DNA from 2 places in the Paenibacillus sp. FSL R10-2788 genome. Region 2 is predicted to be linked to the other one. Evidence: riboswitches for the same ligand, from Rfam matches in the RefSeq annotation. Region 2 holds a riboswitch; the other holds the start of a gene.

Region 1 (11,777 bases), 4.0 Mb from region 2:
GCAACAATTAAAAGAACGCTTTCCTGACGATCTTAACGGAGTCAAAGAATACAAGCAGTGGAATGATCTCATAGAGCAGATGAATATATCTGATTATCAGAATTGGGAAATCTCCAATATCGTCTCTCATAATAAAAAAGAGGAATCAGGTTTTGTTGCATTTACAGTAGATACCAAGAACGGGGCAAAGGTAGCGGCGTTCCGGGGTAGTGAACCAATGGATAACCCGCTTTACCATAATGACTGGAAAAACAACGGAACAACTGCATATGCCCTTGAATCTTTACAACAGGCGGAAGCTAAAGAATATATGGATAATTTCAAAATAGATGCGGGTTATGAATTGTTTCTGACTGGGCACTCGCTAGGAGGTAATCTAGCCCTATATTCCTCTTTTATATTACCTGAGAATTTACGGAATCAACTAACTTCCACATCAACGTTTAATGCACCGGGATTTAATGGAATCTTGCTTGATAAACACAGGGCCACTATAGATGAATTGAATGAGAATGACAAAATTAAAGAGTTCAGAAATAAAAATGACATCGTTCCGGCCTTATTTCAAAATCCATCAGCAGGTATTTACATTGATACTGAATCTGAAAGGAATACCGTGCTGCCACATCATTCCTTATTCTCACTGAAGATCGACGGGAACAATGAGTCTTTTCAACGTTCAGAGTCACAGACTCGGGCTTTGGTTCCTAACCTTGTGCATAATATTACAGTTGGTTTAGAAATTGTGCCGGGGCCACTAAAGGAAGCATTGGTTGAAGGGATTTTTAAAGTATTGGATGGGGAAGTAGATCTGCGACCATTAGCGTTTGCGGGAATAGCCGTAGTTGGGCTTTTAATGGTGACTGTTGGGCCCGTTGCAGTTGTTACTGCGGCGATTACTGCAGCGTTAGCTGCGCTCGTTGTCACTATAAAAGCTCTGGTTGCGCTTTATGTGATTGGTTTTGTAATTGACAGTGTGATTCCCTGGATTGAGCAAAAGGTGGAGGATATCAAGGAGAGAGTGGTCTCCTTTTATAATCAAAGTGTTGAATTTGTAACGAATATGGTGACAGAAGCTGTCCGAGTGACTAATTTGATCGGTGATAAAATTGAGGAGTTTTCACAAAAGGTAAAGCACGCAGTCTCTGATTTTATGACGAAATTAAAAGAGGGCTTTAATCGTTTTGTAGAGAATGCCATTCAGTATATTGAAGCTCAGAAGGAATATTGGATTAGTGTAAAAGACAAAGCAATGAAGAAAATGGGGGATATATTCCAAAGTGTAAAATCTAAAATTAAGAAAACTAAGGAAGAATTTATCGCTGGCGTACGCACGATTAAAGATTCAGCGATCAGCAAAGTCAAATCGACCGTAACGAAAACCATAACGAAGATTGCAGTTGCATCTGCTAGTGTCATTCAAGGAGCCAAGATTTTGGCGAATATGGATAAACTGGAGAGTCTGCAGAAAAGTCTGGTGCGTAAGGAAGAGAGCATTGCTGAAGCCGTCGAGAGGATATTATCTATAGCTTCTGGAGTCAGTTCTAACGTGGGCAGGACTTACAGTGAATCTTATGTTCAAGCTCAATTAAGAGAAGTTCAACGTTTAAGCAATGAAGTCCGGACACAGAAAAATCGTGTAACAACAGCGATTAACGGAAAAACTGCAGGTTTAAGATACACAGTTACAAAATATCGAGAGATTGAATCCAAAATTGTTGCAGCTGCCCGTGCAAGTACTACCACAATACATCTTAACTAATTATATCAGGAAATAGAAAGATAAATTGAGAGGAGTAATTATATGAAAAAATTAATCAGTTCTCTACTTTTATTACTAATGGTATCCCTGATGACTTCTGCATTTTCAGGTTTTGCAGCAAGTCTTCCATTGAGGGTAGTAGTAAATGGAGAAAAAGTTATTTTTCCAGACGCCCAGCCTTTTATCGATGCGCAGCAAAGAGTACAGCTACCCGTGCGTTTTATAAGTGAAGCGCTTGGAGCTAAGGTGTTATGGGACAGTAAGGCCAAAAAGGCAACAATCTCGCTTGAAGGCAAAACAATGGGTGTCTATATCGGGAAAAAGAGTTATGAGCTCAATGGAAAAACAAAACAAATGGACACGGCAGCATTGTTCAAACAGTCAAGAACCTTTGTCCCACTTCGATTTGTATATGAAGGACTCGGTGTAAACGTGAAATGGGATGATGCTGTGAAGACGGTCTACATCACTACTCCTTCAGGTGAAATAGCTACCTCTGATAAGCCTGCTACGGGAGAATCAACGAATGGAGCGAAGACGGTAACGATTCATGGGTTTGAAATCCCGTATACTCAATTGGGGGCCAATCTAGAGTCGACTTATATTACCGATTCACAGCTGACAGTATACAACAATGATGATCGGAAAGCAGGTCAGTATCTTTTTCAAATCACAATTACATTTACTAATATAGGCTCTGACCCTGCACTGGAAGCGAAGGAAGCGGAGAATATTCTTAGACAAAACATTGAGGGCGATGTCGTAGATTCGATTATGAAGTATGTTAGAACAAAAACAAAAAGAATGGATGAGCTAGATTATAAAGTCTTCCAAAGCAAAGATTATAAAATTGATGTAGACTCTCCTGGTATGGGGGATATAGGAATCGCAGTATGGCCGAAGTAGGAGAGGTGAAGGTATGAAAAAATCGATATGGCTTAGTATAGTGACAATATTCTTATTCCAATCTATAGCTTCTTCAGTTTTCTCTGAAGAGTCAGTGAATGATACATCTAACAATCTTCCAAAAACAGCGACAGCTGTTATCGAGAAGATCAATAAAGATATGGCGGAGCTCTATAAAAAATCTAATTATTACACAATGGAGACTAATAAAGGAAAGTTAAGAGAGGATTTGTTGCAAAACCAGATAAAATCTAACAATAGTAATTTTGAGATTGTTTATGGTGGAAATCATGAATGGCTTGAGCATAGCAATATGTTTGCTTTTTCCGGGTATTCGATTGATGGGGACTCGGTCTCAACTGAGGGAGCTCCATGGTATGCTGGATGGAGCGGGATTCAAATTCAGAATTTTAATATGATTAAGGAACCTTGGAAGGACTCTGGCGTAAAATCAAGCTACAAAATTAGAAAAAATGATTTTGATGCATTTGTAGGTCGGGATATTGAGTATCTAGCAAATTCCGGCGGGACTTTTGAGCAGGCGATTCTTACTGGACTAAACCTGAGCTATGCCGGTAAGAAATATGAACGGTTCATCTATAACAATCAAGACAAGGAGTATAAAGACAGGGTTGTATACACTCAGAATACTACACCGTCTAAGGGAGGGCGATGGATAGATTATGTTCACGTCTTGCAACCGCCTACCTATCTGTCTTGGGGATCAGGGAGGATTTACATCCAAGGTTCCAACGGAAATATTACTTACTTAGGCATTCCTATCGCACCGTTTATTTTGCAGGTAAATGATTTATCCCCTCATTTCGAAACTTTGCCAACCGGCGCGGTAGCTGGACAAGAGGTAACCGTTGGAATCAGGCTCAGATCCAGCTTCGCCACGCAGAAAACAACAGATTACGCTTGGAAGATCACGAGTAACGGAAAGGAAATCCCTGTAAGATACCATGGTCATGCGTCAACGTTAGCAGGTGAAATTATGCTTGCGGCTAATACGGCTGACAATATTCTTTTCGCGACATTTACAATGCCTGATGAGGACGTATACATCCAGTTTAATCTGAACAGGCTGAAGTCACCTAATGAAGTCTTTTACGGAAATAATGAGATTTACGGATGGATTAAGAAGATCAACTCGATGCCAACAACTAAAGGCTCCTTCGATCTGGATTATAATGTGTTATCGAAAAAAGTGAAATTCGGGTTAGCCGATGGTGCTGCTATAAAGGCTGTTCTACAACCGCAATATTCTGATTTTACTTGGAGTGGGAATGCTACAGGCGCTTTGGAAGTAATCAATAATTCGGATACTATCTATCGTTATTTCCGTGTGGAGAATAATCCGCTGGTTAACGATGCCGCCAGTACTATAGTTAGGCAACCTGACATCATAGCTAGTCTGCAGCGTCCTGATTTTGGTGATGATCCTGTTAACGGTAAGTGGTACATTAATCCGGCTCCGTATACACCTAATCAAAAGTCAGGTAATATCAGTTTCCAGGGTACTGTGAGCAGAAATTTCACTCGTAATTATCAGGTGTGCAGCACAACTAAGAACGGGCAAGGTAAAGATGTTGAATCTTGTCAAACGTATACGGAGAGCGGCAGCACTTCAGCTCCGTTTACACCAGGTGAGGATGTCAAAACCATTCGGACCTATATTTATAACGGGGCCAAACAAATAGCACCTAAGCTGTACAAGAATTCAATAGACAAGAATAAAGCGGATTCTTTGATTCGAAAGCTCCTCTGGACAAGTGAGCCTTACAATTATAATGTAATCCGCTGGATGGCTCATGAAGATGAGAATAAGAACTTACAGGATTGGACGAAAGTAAAGGGGCAATTCGAACGAATCTTCACACAACAGGCAAGCGGAGACATCGGTTGGAAGGTAGAGAATAGCATGGCTCAAGCTTATAAGAAAGCCAGAGCTACCGCTAAAAAAATGCTTAACGACAAATCTAATTATGATACCGCCGTGTTTGCGACGGATAAGCAACTTCAAGGGTATGATTATCCGATTAAATCCGGATATTATTTTAATCCTGTTGGAACGTATACCTTTACACTGGAGACAGTTACGTTTAAAGATACGGATAAAGACACGAAGGACCATAAGGATCTTGTTGAGGAACTTACGAATTCTTTCCGATATGAAACTGATCTTATGTATATCAATAATGATAAAGTTGCGGTCAATCTGCGGAATGAACCACTGAGCAAAAACGGGAATAACTTTGCAAGAAAGCCAGCAGCTTTATCCGTAGAGGATAACACCGGAGTGAATGATGCGAAATTGTTGACGGTGGAGAACAGCTTTACTAAAGATGTGGAAGAGATCCCATATTCACAAGAAAGAGAAAGTGATAATGGCACCCATGAATTCTGGAAGAATATATTAGAGGGTTACTCACAGTCTAGTACACTGGGAAGCTTCGACAATTTCAAATACCGTGAATATGTGGGCTTGAATCAGAATATGTACAAGATCACGGAAAAGTCTACGGTGACGATTACGATTAATAAGGACCATATTCCTGTCTATACTACAGCTGAAATGCCAGATGGGAAGTACTATGTTAAGGCTTGGTTGGCAGATGTGGAGCTCTCCAAGAGTACCAACGCATACAAATCACTGGGCAAGCTTGTCGGCATTAAGCCGCTGGATCAAATTGAGGTTACGGTAAAAGGCTCTATGTTTGATGACTTAAATAATTAAACAACAATAGTCTCCCTTCATGCAAAATAGCATGAAGGGAGTTTTATTATTGTGATAGCGCTTCATCCAACGTATAATAAGGGCTGTTGATTGTTTTTTTATATTGTTTTTTATTTTCACACTGGATGGCGGATTATTGCTTATTGGAGAAGGGAGATAGTTGCTATGAAGTTATTGGGAGCGATTGAAGCAGGCGGAACGAAGTTTGTATGCGGGATTGGTTATGAGGACGGTACCATTCTGGACCGAGTTAGCTTTCCGACAACAACACCGGAAGAAACGATGGGACTCGTAATCGACTATTTTAATGGGAAGAATGTAGAAGCTTTTGGTATTGGATCGTTTGGACCGATTGATCCCGTGCTGGACAGCCCTACTTATGGTTACATAACAACGACACCAAAACCTCACTGGGGACAATATAATCTGGTAGGCACAATGGCTGAGCAATTTAACGTGCCGATCGGTTTTGATACGGATGTGAATGGTGCAGCGCTTGCGGAAAGTAAATGGGGAGCGGCTAAAGGTCTGGACAGCTGCCTTTATATTACGGTTGGGACAGGTATTGGAGCGGGAGCAGTTGTTGGAGGTCAGATGGTGCATGGATTGTCTCATCCTGAGATGGGACATATTCTAGTTCGCAGACATCCAGAGGACACGTTTGAGGGCTACTGCCCTTATCATGGCGATTGCCTTGAAGGGTTAGCCGCAGGTCCGGGGATTGGCAAACGCTGGGGACAACCAGCAGGCGAGCTACCTGTTGACCATCCAGCTTGGGATATGGAAGCTCATTATCTTGCACATGCACTTATGAATTACGTGCTGATTCTGTCTCCCGAAAAAATCGTAATGGGCGGTGGGGTCATGAAGCAAAGCCACTTGTTCCCGCTAATCCGTACCAAGCTGCAGGAGCTGCTTAAAGGTTATGTTCAGCATCCAGCGCTCAATACCGATATTGATAATTACGTTGTGCCACCGCAGCTTGGAGATAATGCAGGACTTGCAGGTGCGATTGGACTGGCAACCTTAGCTTTGGCAAGAAACTAGTATAAAAAGATATTGACTGTTAGGAAATATATGGTATTGTAGGATCTAACAGTATAGCATTTAATGAGGGAGCACCTCTTTCACGTTTATCGTGAGAGTGGTGCTTTTTTGCGTTTTCCGAGTCTGACAGTGTGGGATTCACACCAGCGAAGAGTAGCTCAGACCCGGTAGGTATAGTGCTTGCTGAAGACTAGAAAGGCAGGGATGAATATGCAAATTGTATTTATGAATCGCTTATCCAGAATATCTGGGGTGGATCAAGAGGTGTTCGCTCAGCTATGGATTGGAGAGGAAGAAGGAGTGTGGAGCCTGGGCTGGCGTGATTTTTCAGACGGTGAGGAGACGCAGGAGCATTTGTGGTATGCGGGTGGTTCTTGGAATGAAATGCTCTGTGTTTACAGGCATGAGCTGGCGGTGAAGATGGGGGATGGCTATCGGCCGTTGATTGATGGCGTATTTCATGAAGAAGACGGCCTTACTGGGCGCAATCAGGAGCAGCTAAGGCTGCAATATTACAGTGAATATAATGGGAACGAAGCTATTTATGAGGAGTTATGTGCTTGGCGCCGCAGCCGAGCTTCTAGTGAACGGAAAGCCCCTTACATTCTTGCCAGCAATCGTTTGTTACGTTTGATAAGCACTTTCTTGCCGCATACACCAGAGGAGCTGCTGCAGATCCCTGGTGTAGGGGAAGGAAAGGTAGCCCAATATGGCACGGATTGGTTGGCTATAACCTCTACGGCTGCAAGGGAGCATTCCTTTCCTTTGAATTGGGTTCACCAAGAAATTGAGGAGGACTCTTTTGTATCCTGGCTCTATAAACAGAAAGAGGTCAAATATAAGAAACAGCTAGAAAGACTGCGATTACGGCGAATTCTGCTGCAAGGGATCGAGAATGGGTTAGGGTTAGAACAGCTTAAGGTGAACAGTGGAGTGAACCGTCGCGAACTGATTGAAGCGGTAGAGGAGCTGGAAAGAGAAGGTTATTGCGTGGAGAAACTGATCGAGGTAGAACTGAAAAATATGCCGCAGAATGAACAGGAAGCGATATGGAATGCCTATGTAGAGGCAGGAGATCTTTTTCTAAAGCCAGTGCTGCATAAGGTGTATGGGGAGGATTTTTCAGCAGCAGAAGGGCTGGATAGCTATTATGAACGTCTGCGGCTGATCCGCATTCGTTTCCGGCGGGAGCAAGCTCCTAAAGTGGGCGTGGCGACCAGTTTCTAGTAGCTTTTCCTCATATCAAAAAGACGAAGGCTTCCTTACACCATAGGGTTAAAGGGCCTTCGTCTTGCCTATTCGTCCGTTTATTTTCATAGCCATTCTTTCTTGCGGAATACATACAGCATCCCACAGCCTAACGTCAACATTAGACCTATAACGGCAAAATAGCCGTATTTCGTATGCAACTCAGGCATATGATCAAAGTTCATCCCATAGATTCCGGTAATTACGGTCAAAGGCATGAATATCGTTGTAATCGCGGTAAATACTCTCATAATTTCATTGGCGCGGTTGGCGATACTGGATTGGTAGGCCTCACGTAAGTTGCCCATGAGATCGCGGTACGTCTCAAAGGTTTCGGATATTTTAACTGCATTTTCATAAATGTCGCTAAAATACTTCTGCAGCTGATCATCAATCAGACGGAGGTCTTTTTTGTTCAGGGTATTGATAACCTCTTTCTGTGGTCCCAGCATCTTCTTTAACCATAAGATCTCACTTCGCAGACCGATAATCTCACTCAGATGAGATTTCTTGGTATGCATTAGGATATCCTCTTCAAGCTTCTCAATCCGGGCTTCAATTCGGTCACCTACGGAGAAATAATTATCTACGACAAGGTCGATAAGCAGGTAAAGGAATTGGTCTGGTTCGCTAACCTCTTGCTCCCATAACATGGGCTTCAGGATGCGCAGCTCGTGGATCTTTTGTTTCGTTACAGTAATAATATAATGTCTGCCCAAGAATATATTGAGTGCCCGCAGGAAAATTTCCTCATCATCAAAGCGGATGCTGTTTACAACAATAAAGTAATGACTTTCGTATATTTCGATCTTTGGACGTTGATCCTCTTCACTAAGGCAATCCTCAACAGCGAGATCATGCAGGTTGAACAGGGGCTGAAGCAGCTCCAAATCCTCCACATCTGCATCAATCCAATAGAACCCTTCTGTTGGGGGTGTCAATGTTTCATCAATTTCATCAATAGGTGTAAAAACCCCTGCATTCACCAGCCGGATTTTCATCTGATTCCACTCCTTCTATCCCCGGGTCTTCACCAGGGACTGCTAATTAAGCACAGAGAAAAAAATCAGCTTGGCCGGCGTTACAATCAATACAAGAGGCCGAATGACGATTCGAGGGCATGAAGAAGAACTGCTCCCGCCGCCGGCAAGCTGATGATTATCCTGTGTGGTTGCTCATTTTGTACACTTAATTGCGAGCTCGGGTCGCCTTCCATTCTTCTTCTCACCTCTTCTTTTCGTTCAGGTATGAAATACTTGTCTAGTATAACAACGGAGTATGCCTCTTTCAAGCAAATTTATTGTTACTTTAAGGCTACTTCAGCATTGTATGGACTTGACGAAAAGGAGGTTCATGATTTAAAGTAAATTTTAAAGAAATTTAATTGAATACAGCTAAATCTTATCAAGAGCAGGTGGAGGGACTAGCCCTATGAAACCCGGCAACCGGCGTGTGAACGCACGGTGCTAATTCTTGCGGAACTTTGCTGACGACTAAACCCCGTCCAAAAGTTTCTGGCAGATGAGAGAGGCGCATATGACTGTAGATATGACCTTTCTCGTTTTCCGAGAAAGGTCTTTTTATTGTTCAGAAAGCCGCGATGTGACAACATAACCTAAATACAGTTAAGGAGTGGAAAGACAATGCCAATTAAAATTCCCGACAGTTTACCAGCAAAAGAAGTACTATCCGGAGAAAATATTTTTGTGATGGATGATAGTTTGGCTTTCCATCAGGATATCCGTCCACTAAGGATTGCTATTCTGAATCTCATGCCGACTAAAGAAACGACGGAGACTCAATTGCTGCGTTTAATAGGAAATTCACCGCTGCAAGTTGATGTTACCTTGCTGCATCCACGCTCACATACTTCTAAGAATACTTCTGCTGAGCATTTGAGAAGCTTTTACAAAACTTTTGACGAGATCAGCCACCGCCGTTTGGATGGCCTTATTGTTACAGGAGCACCCGTAGAGCAAATGGAGTTTGAGGAAGTATCCTATTGGGAAGAGCTAAAAGAGATTTTTGAATGGAGCAAGGATAATGTGACCTCGACCATGCATATCTGTTGGGCGGCACAGGCAGGGTTGTATCATCATTTTGGTGTTCGTAAAGTGGCATTGCCTGAAAAATGTTTTGGTGTATTCTCCCATACGATTAATCAAAATAACATTAAATTGCTGCGCGGTTTTGACGAGGTATTCCATGTACCGCATTCCCGTCATACCGATGTCTCCCGCGAAGATATTGAGAGCAATCCAGATCTGCAGATTCTGGCAGAATCCGAAGAAGCTGGTATGTATCTAGTAGCTACGACCGACGGCAAACAAATATTTGTGACCGGACATTCCGAGTACGATCCTCTATCCCTGAAATGGGAATATGATCGTGATTTGGAGAGGGGCATGGAGATGGCCTTGCCGAAACACTATTTCCCTAAAGATGATCCAGAACGGACACCTCCTGCAGTGTGGCGTGCACATGCCAACTTATTATTCTCTAATTGGCTCAATTACTATGTATATCAAGAGACACCTTACGATATCGACCCGATTGTTTATTAAGATCAGCGCTACATTATAATTTAGGAGGCATTTATCATGGACGACAAACTTAGGATTGAAAGCAGACTGGCACAAATAGGTTCACAAGAAGATCCGGCTACCGGAGCCATTAATTTTCCTATCTATAATGCTACGGCATTCCGTCACCCGAAGCTTGGGCAGAGCACAGGTTTCGATTATAGCCGTACCAAAAGTCCGACCCGTTCCGTACTGGAGAATGCGGCTGCGGAATTGGAGTCTGGTGATGCAGGTTTTGCCTGTAGCTCTGGGATGGCGGCTATTCAAACCATATTTACCCTGTTTGGGCAAGGCGATCACTTGATCGTTTCGCTGGATCTTTACGGCGGGACCTATCGTTTGTTGGAACGAATTATGTCCAAGTTTGGAATCACTGCTTCCTATGTAGATACGAATGATTTGGATGCGCTTGAGGCTTCCCGTCTTCCAAATACAAAGGCGATATTTATTGAAACGCCAACGAATCCTTTGATGATGGTTACGGATATTGCAGCCGTTGCTACTTGGGCTCGTCATCATGGGCTGCTCACAATTGTAGACAATACACTGCTGACTCCATTTTTCCAGCGTCCTCTGGAATTAGGTGCGGATATTGTAGTCCATAGTGCTACCAAATATTTGGGCGGACACAATGATATACTTGCTGGTCTTATTGTATCTAAAGGGGCTGAATTATCCGCTGAAATAGCGATTCTACATAACTCTATTGGCGCTGTGCTTGGGCCAACAGACAGTTATCAGCTGATGAGAGGCATGAAGACACTGGCTCTGCGTATGGAACGGCACGAGAGTAATGCACTAGCAATTGCCCGCTATCTACAAGAGCACCCGGCGATTGCGGAAGTGTTCCATCCAGGCCTGCCGGATCATCCGGGATATGAAATTCAGAATCGCCAGTCCTCGGGCAATACCGGAATTTTTTCTTTCAAATTAAAAGATGCCAGATACGTAGAACCTCTGCTTCGTCATATCCGGCTTATAGCCTTCGCTGAGAGCCTCGGCGGGGTTGAATCGTTAATGACCTATCCTGCAGTACAGACGCATGCGGACATTCCTGTGGAAATTCGGAATGCGGTGGGTGTAGATGATCGGTTGCTGCGCTTCTCGGTGGGCATTGAACATGCGGAGGATCTAATTGCTGATCTGGGTCATGCTTTGGAGGCTGCGCGGGCGGAAATCGAAACGAAGTAAAAGTAACGGCAACCCAGATCGGCACCGAATTGCTGGGAAATATCGAGGATCTATCTCACCGTTGATTTAGAACTGGTGTTAGACTGAGGATGAAATAGAGCTGTCTCATAAGCCGGGAATTGGCTGCTGGGATAGCTCTTCTTTTTGGACTTTTCGCTATTGGACACAGCTGACCTTAAACGCAGCATTATTCCACATTTGGAATGTTAACGGACTCCACAGCAGCTATTGCGCTAAAAAACAGCTTTCATGAGGCTCTTTTCATGGAATAGCATCACTGGAGTCCATAACTATGCTCTAA
Region 2 (11,777 bases):
CGTTAGTAGCATCGTTCGGAATGGCAACTTTTGCACCATCAGCCAACTCATCGATCGATTTGATTTTTTTGGAATAAGCTCCAAAAGGCTCAACGTGAACGGATGCAACGGAGACCAGATCTGTTTTATTATTTTTGTTTTGGTCATCCAGATACGGTTGGTGTTGGAAAAAGTTAGCGTCTAACTCCTTCTCATCAAGCTGCACGTTAGGTTGAATATAGTCAGTGAATTCTTTAATTTCAAGGGTAATTCCATCTTTTTCAAGCAATGGAGCAATAGCCTTCAAAATTTCAGCATGAGGCACAGGTGAGGCACCAATAACCAGTTTCACAGGATCTTTAGTAGGTTCACTTGTTGCTTCTGCATTTGGTGCTGTTGTAGCAGCCGAGCTCCCAGCATTATTAGATGCATTGTTGTTACCGCAAGCCGCAAGCACCGCAACCAGTGTCAGGCTAAAAAATGTAAGTAGTACTTTTTTCATTGTAAATCCCCCTCTAATCTATATTTTGTATTGAATAAGGATATATATGGATGTACCTTATTTCCGTGTGTAATGTTTTACGAGTCGGTCACCGGCCATTTGTAGCAATTGCACCAGTACGACAATAAATAATATAGAAACAATCATAATCTCCGTCTCATAGCGGTGGTAGCCGTAACGAATCGCCAAGTCACCTAATCCGCCGCCCCCAACCATACCAGCCATTGCTGTATAGGAGACCAGTGTAACCAGTGTGATCGTAACTCCAGCTAGCAGACCTGGACGAGCTTCTGGCAAAAGAACACGCATAACGATTTGGTTCGTCGATGCTCCCATACCTTGTGCGGCTTCGATGACTCCGCGGTCTACCTCTCTTAACGACGTCTCTACCAAGCGGGCAAAAAACGGAGCTGCACCAATCACCAGAGGTGGAATCGTACCGAGTACACCAATGGAGGTTCCAACAACGGCTTTGCTGAAAGGAATTAGAGCCACCATCAAAATGATAAAGGGTACGGAACGTAGGATATTTACAAGTAATGATAAGACCGAGTAAGTTACTCTGATTACTATACTATTCGATTTCCCCCATAAATACAATAGAATTCCGAGTGGTAAACCAAGAATAATTGTGAACAATCCGGAAAAAAATATCATTTTTATAGTAGCAACCGTAGCATCGATCATTTCTTGCCAATTTAGATCTGCAAAATTCATTACGAAATCACCTCCACATCAAGGCCTTGAGCAATTAGTCTGGAGATCGTTACAGCAATCGCCTCAGCTGGCCCTTCGAACCGCACAATCATCTGTCCATAAGGCACATCTTTAATCGTTGAGATGGTACCATGTAAGATTGCAAAGCTCACACCCGTATCACGCACGACATCGGATAGTGCCGAGCCGTAAGTTTTTTCTCCGAAAAAAGTAATTTTGACAGCTTGAGAGTTATCCCCGGCAGCAGCATCAAGCGCCACTCGAAGAGGCCCTTCATTCTGTGTCTCACTGCGGATGAAATCGCGTGTAACCTCATGCTGCGGCTTGAGAAATACCTCTGTAACTTTGCCTTGTTCAACAATCCCACCACCATGTATGACCGCGACACGGTCGCAGATGCTCTGGATTACATGCATTTCATGTGTGATCAGCACAATGGTCAAATGGAATCTTTTATTAATATCGAGCAGCAGCTTAAGAATGGAGTCCGTTGTCTGGGGATCAAGCGCAGAAGTGGCCTCGTCACACAGCAGTACATCAGGGTCACTGGCTAGTGCCCGGGCGATGCCGACCCGCTGCTTTTGTCCTCCAGATAACTGAGAAGGATACTTATCTGTATGTTCTTCAAGCCCAACTAGAGCGAGCAGATCTTTCACTTTTGTATCAATAGCTGTTCTAGATGTACCTGCAAGTCGCAGTGGAAAGGCAATATTATCATACACAGTCGCCGAAGAAAGCAAATTGAAATGTTGAAAAATCATCCCAATCTTGCGCCGCTGTTCCTGTAATTGACCTTGGTTAAGGCTAGTTAGTTCAACACCGTCTACCCAGACCTCACCTTCTGTCGGACGTTCCAACAGATTAATGCAACGGATCAATGTACTTTTCCCCGCTCCAGAGTGGCCGATGACTCCGAATATTTCACCTTTCTCGATGGACAGATTCAATCCAGAAAGCGCTGTTGCCGCATTACTCCCTTTTCCATAAACCTTTGTTATCCCTTTTAGATTAATCAACTCTCGTCGCCCCCCCTTTATATTTCACTTATTCTATACAAAAAAACCTCCAACGATCGATGCAGATCGCAAGAGGCTCTGTGGGTTTATTAAGACAATGCCTTCTCATCTGCCAACGACCGCAACCTGCGCCATTGTAGGAATTAGCACCATGACATTTGTACAACGCTTCCCGCGCTGGATACAAATCGGTTGCCGGGCTTCATCGGGCCTATCCCTCCGCCGCTCTCGATAAGATAAAGTTATGAAATTATATTTTTTCTGAAATCGTACATACTTTAATGCAAGCATAAGTATAGTGAGTTTATCGATTTTTGTCAAAAGGAAATATATTGAACGATTACGATTTTATGCTCTTTGCCTTGCTTATTTCCTTACGCAGCTGTTCATTGCTGTAGCTGAATGCCGCGATTAATGTCTTACAGTTCATTTCGAGCGATTGTTTTAAATCCTCAAGATGGCTGTCCAAATCCTCGAGCTGAATTTTGTCATGCAGACCTTGGTGCCGCTGCCACAAATCATCCTGCATTTCAGAATTCATATAATGAATTTCAGCATTTCTGCGCTTGCGTAAATTCTCCAATGGATCGCGGTAGGAGTTCTTGATCTGTTCCAGTTGATCCGCTAATGCAGGATGTACATTCAATAATTGGAGCTGACGCAGCACTGTAAAGTAAGAAAAGTGCGTTTTTAATTTGGATGTTTTGAGATCATAAAAATGATTCAGTACCGTCCCAAGCTTGTCCAGAAGAGAGAAAACCCGGATAAAGCCATCTTTATAAAAATAAACATAACGTGCATAATCGCCCTGTTCCACCGGTGTCATATCATCCATATAACCCGCGATCACTAATTTCCGGTAAAAAGCGGCCGCGAACCAACTTTGCTCCAGTTCATCCAGAGAGGAAATCAGTCCACGTGTCCAAATCTCCAGCTTGCGGTATTCATGGTCATTATCCTCATGGGCACTCATTTCCTTGCGCAGCAGTGCTGCAAAAGTGGCCATATTCTCCATCGCATCAGCCAACACACCACTGTTCTTTCGAGGCGGCTCTCCAAGTAATACCCGCAGCATATCCCAGTCCTCCTAAAGTTTTGTTCAGCGTCTGCTTCCATGGACTGCTTCGTACAAAACTCGCGACGTAAGCATCGGCCAATCAGCTCCACGATATACCGATTTCCACTTTATTATTCCGCGGGTGAAGCGCCTCTATCCACGGAGGGAATGTTCTACCAAGGCGGTGGAATCATTGGGTTCGTTACATTTTTTCCAGACACGACACTACCCGCACGATTTAGCTGCCAGACTCTTACACTCATATAACATAAGACACCAAACAAACTGGCAATCAGCAAAATATGAGCCAAAGCGGCAAATATGTACAATCTTTCATTATCTAGGGTGAAAACCACAGCCGCCCCACTAAACACCTGCATCAAGCATAACAGCACTGCAGCTACACCTAGCGCTCTAAGCTCTGGATAATCCTTATGCTTCCAAAATGCTAAATGCCCAAGCAGCGCAGTAAGCATGAATAAGAGCAAAGCCGCAATCCGATGCGTAAAAACAACACCTACACCTCCGGAAAGCTCCGGAACCCATTCTCCATTACAAAGCGGCCAACCCGAACACCCGCCCTGTGAATCCGTATGACTTACAAAGGCTCCAATATACACGACAATATAAGAATAGATGGCAGTAAAACAAGTTAAATTGCGAAAAGCCTTACTTACGGGTTTCTTTTGAGCTTCCAATGTATGATCATATTCGCGCGAATCATGCCATCTCTTGGTTCCAAGAGCCAACATCATAGCGCTCGAAAAGGCGATCAAAGAAAAACCCATATGCAGCGCCATTACAGCAGCAGATTGAGATTTAATTACTGCAAGCGCTCCCATACCACCTTGAACGATGACGAATAATAAAGTCATAAATGCATAGCCCAGCAAATCGCGCCGAGTACGGGCATAACGCCAAAAAGCAAACATCGAGGCAAGTGAGAATAACCCTGCCAAACCGCTAAACAAGCGATGGGTGTATTCAATCATCGAGCCTATAGTATAAGCCGGAATTAATTTCCCATGACAGAGCGGCCATTCATTTCCGCATTCCAAGCCCGATCCAGTCTTCGTCACTACCGCTCCTCCGAGTACAGCGAGGAACATGATAAGGCAAGTAAGATAACTAAGCCATTTCAACTGATTTGTCGTCAAAAATATCACCCGCAGTTTTTAGTAATGAAGAAGCAGCCAGACTTATATTTCAAAAAACCACCGCTTTTGCACAAACAGGCGAAAGCGGTGGTTCCTTAGGAATTACTTTTGAAGGCTTTGATGCACTTGGACCGCTTTATCAAGGAAATTTTCAATCTCTTCACGGGATTTGCGCAATTTATTAACGAATCTAACCAATTCCCGTCCATCCGAATATGCGACGAAGCTTGGAATACCCATAATATTTTGTTCTTGGCTAACATCGCCCACGGCATCAACATCTACCTCAACCAGTGTAAGGCGGTCTGCATAAGCCTGCTCTACCTCTGGGATAAAAGGATCGATAAATTTGCAATCCGAGCACCAGTCAGCCTTGAAGATGGCCACTGTTAATCGAGGTGATTGAATGGCTACCTGAAATTCAGCAGGAGAACTAATTTTGTCCATGATTTACTCAGTCCCTTCTTCAATATCTGTCTATTTTCTACTCTTTAAGTGAAGCAAAATGCAGGGTAGAAGTCAAACCTATTCTCTCATACGAACACGTGCAGGCTGTAACTTCATCAGCGGATTCAATAATTTTTGGAGCGCCCGCGGATAACTGGAGATTTCCTGTTTAGTCAGCACGCCCAGCACAATAAGCAGTACTAGATAAATAACAACAACTGCTGCTCCTACAACAAGACAAGTGATCAGAAACGCCAAACGTGCCGGCATCAGATCTGTTAACAGAATCCCAGCCTCATTCAAGCCATAACCAATCCCGCCGGACACAAGTACCGCAATCGCGAAACCGCCCCAACGTTTGCCCATAATTTCAAAAGGCACGATCGATTTCAGCATACGTAAGTTAAGCAAAGTAATGACCACGAAACAAAGTGCTGTTGCACCGATGATTCCGTAGATGCCAAATACCTTACTAAGTAATAAGCTTGCCACTAATTTTACAATAATACCCGCTAACACATAATACATGGAAATTCGCGATTTGCCCATACCTAACAAAATAGAGTTCGTTGTCATCATCGTAATCTGAAAGATCGTTCCTAAAGTAAGCATGGCTACGATACCACTGCCATCTAAACTGGCGAACAATAATCCATTTACAGAATAAGCAGCTGCTACAAGCGCCAATACAATCGGCATCCCTGTCAAAATAGAAATCCGCAGAGCAAGCGTTATCTGCTTTTTCAAATGCCCCTCATCACGGCGGGCATAGGCAGCCGAAATGATCGGAATCAATGAAGTTCCAAGTGCGATAGCTAGAACAGGTGGAATGCCCGCTACACTCTGAGCACGATTGGATAAAATACCTAGCGCTGAAGTGGCACTATCCCTACCTATCTGATCAATCAATAATCGTACCGTAAGAGAAGTGTCAATTACATTCACAACCGGAATCGTAAGGGAAGACAGCACAATGGGAATAGACAGTGTAAAAATATCCTTGTAGATACCCCAAATCGGTAATTTTTGAGCAGTATCATAATTCAATCCTAATTGCTTGTCCTCACGGCGAAGTTTGACTGCAAAATAAATCATTACGCCAAACGCCGCGATACTACCGATCACGCTACCAAAGGATGCTCCCGCAGCAATTGTAGTGTTGCTATAACCTTGATGTAATAAAATATAAGCCAGCAAAATAGCGGTCAGTACGCGAGCGAATTGCTCCACGATCTGAGAAATCCCACCTGCCATCATATTGTTGCGGCCTTGAAAATATCCACGCATCATCGCTATTGCCGGAAAAAGCAGCAGCGCAGGCGCAATAGCTTTTATCGCCATCGCCGATTCAGGGACATCAGCAATATGAGTTGCATAAAATGGAGCCCCTATGTACAGCAAGACAGTCATAAACACCCCTGCAGCCACTGAAAACAGCAGTGCAGCATGATACACTTGTCTCGCCTCTTCAGGACGATTCAAGGCGTATCGTTCAGAGACCATTTTGCTGAGTGTACTTGGAATCCCAGCGGTGGCTACGGTTAGAAGCATTAAATAGATATTGTTAGAAACTCCGAACGATGCTCTCCCCACACCGTCAAAGATATGGTCCAGCGGCACCCGCTGGACAAGCCCGAGTACCCTTGCCACCAAAGCTGCAGCAGCAAGGATAAGCGTGCCTTTAACAAAAGACTCTTTCTTGGACAAACTCTTTCCCCTTCTTCACTGTTAAATTAAAACCGGGCGACCCATATAAAAAAGAGGACGACCATAATTACCTGCAACACGATTTTGACCAAGGTGCTGCTAAATAAGCCGAGTATGGAGCCAACACTTACCTTAGCAGCTTTAGAAGGTGAAGATCCCACGATCAATTCTCCAATAAAAGCCCCTAGAAATGGCCCAATGATAAGACCAAAAGCCGGGATAACAAAAGGTCCCAAGATCAGCCCGATCGTGCTCCCGATAATCGATGAACGTGAGCCGCCAAATTTTTTGACACCCCACGCTCCTACAACATAATCAGCAACAAAAAGAACTACAACAATCAGTGTTTGAATAATCCAGAACCAAACCCCAAAGGGCTCAAAAGAAAAGAACCAGCCGTATACAAAAAAGGCAAGATAGATCGCTAACGCACCCGGCAGTATGGGATACACAGCCCCTGCCAATCCTACAGCAAACAAAACAATGATAAGAATCCAACCCAGGATCGTCAATTCCTTAACCTCCTACTAGCATAATGCTCCATGGATTCACTTCGCAGTACTGCTTTTATTATTTGCTGCCTACAGAGGCTGCAGCTTCGGTAAAGATATACTTTTGGATGACCTCGGCAATCCCGTCTTGATTATTGGTCGCCACCACAACATCAGCCTCTTGTTTAACCGTCTTTTGCGCGTTGCCCATGGCAACCCCAAGTCCAGCCTGCTGGATCGCCGCCAGATCGTTAAGGCTGTCGCCCACAGCTACAACTTGCGACATTTCTATTCCCAGCAGCTTGCAGACTTCCTTTATTCCTGCTGCCTTATTCACGCCTAGAGGATTAATCTCCAGATTGTGCGGAGAAGAGTTCGTAATCTCCAGTCCACCCATATCTTGAAGACGAAGCAACAGCTTATGGCGAAGCTCATCATCTTCAGTGTGATAACCGAACTTAAGCCATTCTCTACCCGTTACATCCCCATCCCAGTTATCCTGTTTGAGAACTTCGTCCAGAGAATAAGCCCAGAACCAGATGTCATCTGCTTTTGCAAGATCATACATTTCTTGTACCAGCTTGGGATCCATTAGCGATCTCCGGTATATTTCATGTGGCGCTCTCCACACCTCACTGCCGTTCACAGTGATCATCGGTGTCTCTAAACCTAGCTGCTCTGCATAGGGTAAGGCACTTACAAATGCCCGGCCTGTCGACAGACAGACATGAACGCCTGCGTTGACCGCCTTTTGAATCCATTCCACCGTTGTGGGTGTAATTATCTGTTCATCATTCAGTAGGGTTCCATCCATATCCAATGCAAGCAGGCGGTATTTGGCAATCATTTGCCACCCCTCCATTCTTGTATGCTCTCTATTGAGAAGCTGTTTATTTTTTTAAATCTTAGCCATAGGGTCAGAGTTACTCGGTACCTGTAGTCTCTCCCTCCTTCGCATTATCATTAGTATTATTGCCAGACTGGAGACTTTTCTTTGGAACTCCATCAAGCCCATATTCCCAATCATAGGCATCAAATATTTTACGTGCGACTGGTGCCGCACTTTGTGAACCAAAGCCACCTTCAGGGATTACAACCGCCACAGCCAACTTAGGATTATTACGTGGAGCATATGCAATAAATACCCCATTATCGCGAATTTCACCCTTAGCTACTTGCTGAGAGGTTCCCGTCTTACGTGCAAAGTCATAAGGGAAATCAGAAAAAGCACTAACTTCACTTCGCATCCCCTGCTTAATTTCATTCCAGTAGGACTTATCGAAGTTTGTTACTTCATCAAGCACCTCACGTTTAAACTCTTTGATTATATTTCCATCTGCGTCAGTAATCTTGCTAACCAGTTGAGGTTTAATCCGCTGTCCTTCATTAGCAAGTGTAGTAACATACTGTGCAAGCTGCATTACTGTATAACTTCCTTGTTGTCCGAAAGAGGCATAGACCAGTGCGGACTGCGCACTACCAGCAGCTTCTATATTGGTATAGTTTCTTTGACCCAAGAATTCATTAGGCAGGTCAATTCCCGTAGATACACCAAGGCCGAACTCTTTCATATAGACATCCCAGATGTCTATCCCCTTGCTTTTATATTTGTCATACAATCTTTTACCGACCATATCGACCATAAATGCATTCGAGGATTTCTCAATGGCTCTAGCAGGATCCAAAGAACCATATACGTGGTTAGAAGAGTTTCTTACCTTCGTTTCATGCCCAGACTTACCAAAAGTCGCAAAACCTTTATCCTGATAATAAGAAGAAGTTGAAAACAACCCTTCATTCAGACCCACGAGTACACTCAAAGGTTTAATCGTTGAACCTAGAAGCAGTACAGATCTTAGTCCGTTCCCTGAGGTTCCCGAAGAAATAGGAGTGATCGTTCCGTTCTGATAATTATCCATAATACTGTTCCAGACATCTGAAGACAAAGAACCTGATGTCCAAACATTCGTATCATAATCAGGCATACTCGCCATAGCGACAATATTACCAGTATCTACTTCCATCGCTACTGCATATCCCGTTAAAGCATTCGGATGCGTTCTGCCTTGTACGGTATTAGAGTGCAACCATTTGAGCTGATCTGTTATCGCCTGTTCTGTCTTCATCTGAACATTCTTATTAATCGTTGTCCAGATGTCATTTCCTTTGACAGGCGGAACGACACGCTCAATTTTCTCCGCCATATTCTGTGGATTGACGGAAATTTCCTGATATCCGTTTTGCCCGCGAAGCTCACGCTGATATTTCAGCTCCAGCCCATCGAATCCAACAAATTCATCATCCTTATACGTTAGCCCTGGCTCCGGATTGTTTTTCATAGCACTAAGAATGTTTTTATAAATATTAAGACTGTTCGCGGATTTGAAGGGTTTGATATATCCAATCGTCTGTACAGCAACCGTATCTTTATCGTAATGACGAATGCTCTCCTCGACAATCTCAAGCCCCGGATATTCTCCTTTATGTTCCATGAAATAAGCTACTTCTTCAGTAGTCAGATCAGCCTTAATTCGCCGTGCCATAAAGCCAAGTGATTTACGAAAATATAAATCCAACGCATCAATTACATCTTTCTCCGTCATCTTCTCTGCATTTGGATCACCATATTTATTGAAATCAGCTACCAGCTTGGCTGCCAAGGCATCAGACTTGACCTTAGCCTCTGGGGTCAGCGTTGTTTTACCGGTGTCTTTATCTGTTTCCTTAGCCGTATACTCTTTATTGAGTGTGATATACAGCGATTGAACAGGAGTGGAATAAGCTAGCTTCTCACCGCCTGCAGCGTATATAACCCCTCTCATGGAAGCTAACGGTACATTTTTAGTATCTCTACTCGTCTCTACCTCAGTTAAAGTTGGACCTTCCACGAATTGCAGAACAGCTAGTCGGATGATGATTACGCAAAATATAACGAACGTGCTAAAGAAAAACACGTTGAGTCGCAGGCCGATGGAACTTTTGCTGCTGGTCTCGTCAGGAGGTGAGGCCTGCTTACGGAAAAAACTCACAGTTTGTCTCTCCTTTTTCTCTAATTTAAGCTTATTGTTCTTGAACGGGATCTGCCACAGGAGGAATATTCTTCTTTGGAACCCCATCCAGCCCATATTCCCAATCATAAGCATCAAAAATCTTACGGGCAACCGGAGCTGCACTATTTGAGCCAAAGCCGCCCTCCGGAATCACAACCGCTACAGCCAGCTTCGGATTCTCACGTGGAGCAAAGGCAATAAAAACCCCGTTATCACGGTTTATATTTTTTCTGTCCGTTTTTTCAGAGGTTCCTGTCTTACGGGCAAAATCATAAGGAAAATCGTCAAAAGCACTAACTTTACTGCTCATTCCCTGTTTGATTTCTCTCCAGAACGATTTATCAAAGGTTACTTTATTAAGCACTTCTTTTTTAAATTCCTTAACCACCTTACCTTGCGCATCCGTAATCTTACTTATAAGCTGTGGTTTAATTCGCACACCTTCATTTGCAAGTGTAGTAGCATACTGGGCAAGCTGTAACGTAGTATAACTGCCTTGCTGGCCAAAAGATGCGTAGACGAGCGCGGCCTGCGAGCTCCCTGCAGCCTTGAAATCTGTATAGTTAATCTGACCTGGTGATTCACCGGGAAGACCACTTTGTGTTGACACACCCAGTCCGAACTTTTTCATATATTGGTCCCAGACCTCTACGCCTTTATCCCCCAGGTATTTCTTATAAAGTTGCTTTCCGACCATATCCACCATAAATACGTTAGAGGATTGCTTGATAGCATCAGCCGGATACAGTTTTCCATAGACGTGACCTGATGAATTTCTAACCGATGATTTATCATCCTTACCGAAATAGGTAATCCCCACATCTGGATAGGTGCTCGAGGTGCTAAAAAAACCTTCATTTAGACCAATTAATACACTTAACGGTTTGATGGTCGATCCCATGAATACAAGAGAGCTAAAATCATGACCCGATCTCCCGGAAGAATTCGAGGTAATTGTACCATTCAGATGATTGTTCATAATTTTATTCCAGACGGATGTAGGCAACGAGTCCTTTGTCCATACATTCGAATCGTAATCCGGCATACTCGCCATAGCGACAATATTACCAGTCTCTACTTCCATTGCTACTGCATAACCTGTTAAAGCATCTGGATGAGTTTCGCCTTGCACAGCATTGGTGTGCAGCCATTTAATCTGATCTAATATGGCCTGTTCAGTCTTCATCTGAACATTCTTATTAATAGTCATCCAAATGTTATTGCCTTTTACAGGGGGAACGGTCTGTTCTACCTTCTCCGCCATATTTTGAGGAGTGACCGAAATGACCTGATAACCATTTTCTCCGCGCAGTTCGCGTTGATACTGCATTTCCAGACCATCAAACCCCACATATTCTTCCGTTTTATACATAAGTCCCGGTGAAGAATTGTCTTTCATTGCACTACGAATATTTTTGTACATCGCTATGTCTTCGGTTGATTTAAAAGGTTTGCCAAAACCCACCGTCTGCACAGCTACCGTATCTTTATCGTAGTGGCGTATACTTTCTTCCACAATGGTAATACCTGGATATTCATCCTTATGTTCCATGAAATAAGCTATTTCTTCTGAAGTTAGCCCTGCTTTTATACGACGCGGTACATAACCCAGATACTTTTTAAAGTCCAGATCAAGTAAATCCAGCACGTCCTG

What was found. A riboswitch is a leader RNA that binds a small molecule or an ion and turns the genes downstream of it on or off. The one in region 2 is predicted to bind S-adenosylmethionine.
Region 1: it holds a riboswitch for S-adenosylmethionine, as region 2 does, so the genes downstream of both, metA (homoserine O-acetyltransferase MetA) here and NSQ50_RS26015 (methionine ABC transporter ATP-binding protein) in region 2, are expected to answer to the same signal.

What each region holds. Positions count from the first base shown of each region.
Region 1 covers NZ_JBBOQA010000001.1:1,863,185-1,874,961, forward strand. Annotated here, with positions in the region: gene NSQ50_RS08105 (Mbeg1-like protein) at 1-1,762, shown strand, start outside; gene NSQ50_RS08110 (copper amine oxidase N-terminal domain-containing protein) at 1,805-2,668, shown strand; gene NSQ50_RS08115 (hypothetical protein) at 2,682-5,408, shown strand; gene NSQ50_RS08120 (ROK family protein) at 5,574-6,455, shown strand; gene NSQ50_RS08125 (HRDC domain-containing protein) at 6,666-7,682, shown strand; gene corA (magnesium/cobalt transporter CorA) at 7,769-8,704, opposite strand; SAM riboswitch class I at 9,102-9,231, shown strand; gene metA (homoserine O-acetyltransferase MetA) at 9,347-10,267, shown strand; gene NSQ50_RS08140 (PLP-dependent transferase) at 10,304-11,476, shown strand.
Region 2 covers NZ_JBBOQA010000001.1:5,850,873-5,862,649, forward strand. Annotated here, with positions in the region: gene NSQ50_RS26005 (MetQ/NlpA family ABC transporter substrate-binding protein) at 1-481, opposite strand, end outside; gene NSQ50_RS26010 (methionine ABC transporter permease) at 539-1,168, opposite strand; gene NSQ50_RS26015 (methionine ABC transporter ATP-binding protein) at 1,198-2,214, opposite strand; SAM riboswitch class I at 2,317-2,452, opposite strand; gene NSQ50_RS26020 (Cthe_2314 family HEPN domain-containing protein) at 2,555-3,289, opposite strand; gene NSQ50_RS26025 (COX15/CtaA family protein) at 3,445-4,428, opposite strand; gene NSQ50_RS26030 (thioredoxin family protein) at 4,531-4,875, opposite strand; gene NSQ50_RS26035 (putative polysaccharide biosynthesis protein) at 4,954-6,582, opposite strand; gene NSQ50_RS26040 (DUF456 domain-containing protein) at 6,609-7,094, opposite strand; gene NSQ50_RS26045 (Cof-type HAD-IIB family hydrolase) at 7,153-7,920, opposite strand; gene NSQ50_RS26050 (peptidoglycan D,D-transpeptidase FtsI family protein) at 7,997-10,102, opposite strand; gene NSQ50_RS26055 (peptidoglycan D,D-transpeptidase FtsI family protein) at 10,134-11,777, opposite strand, start outside.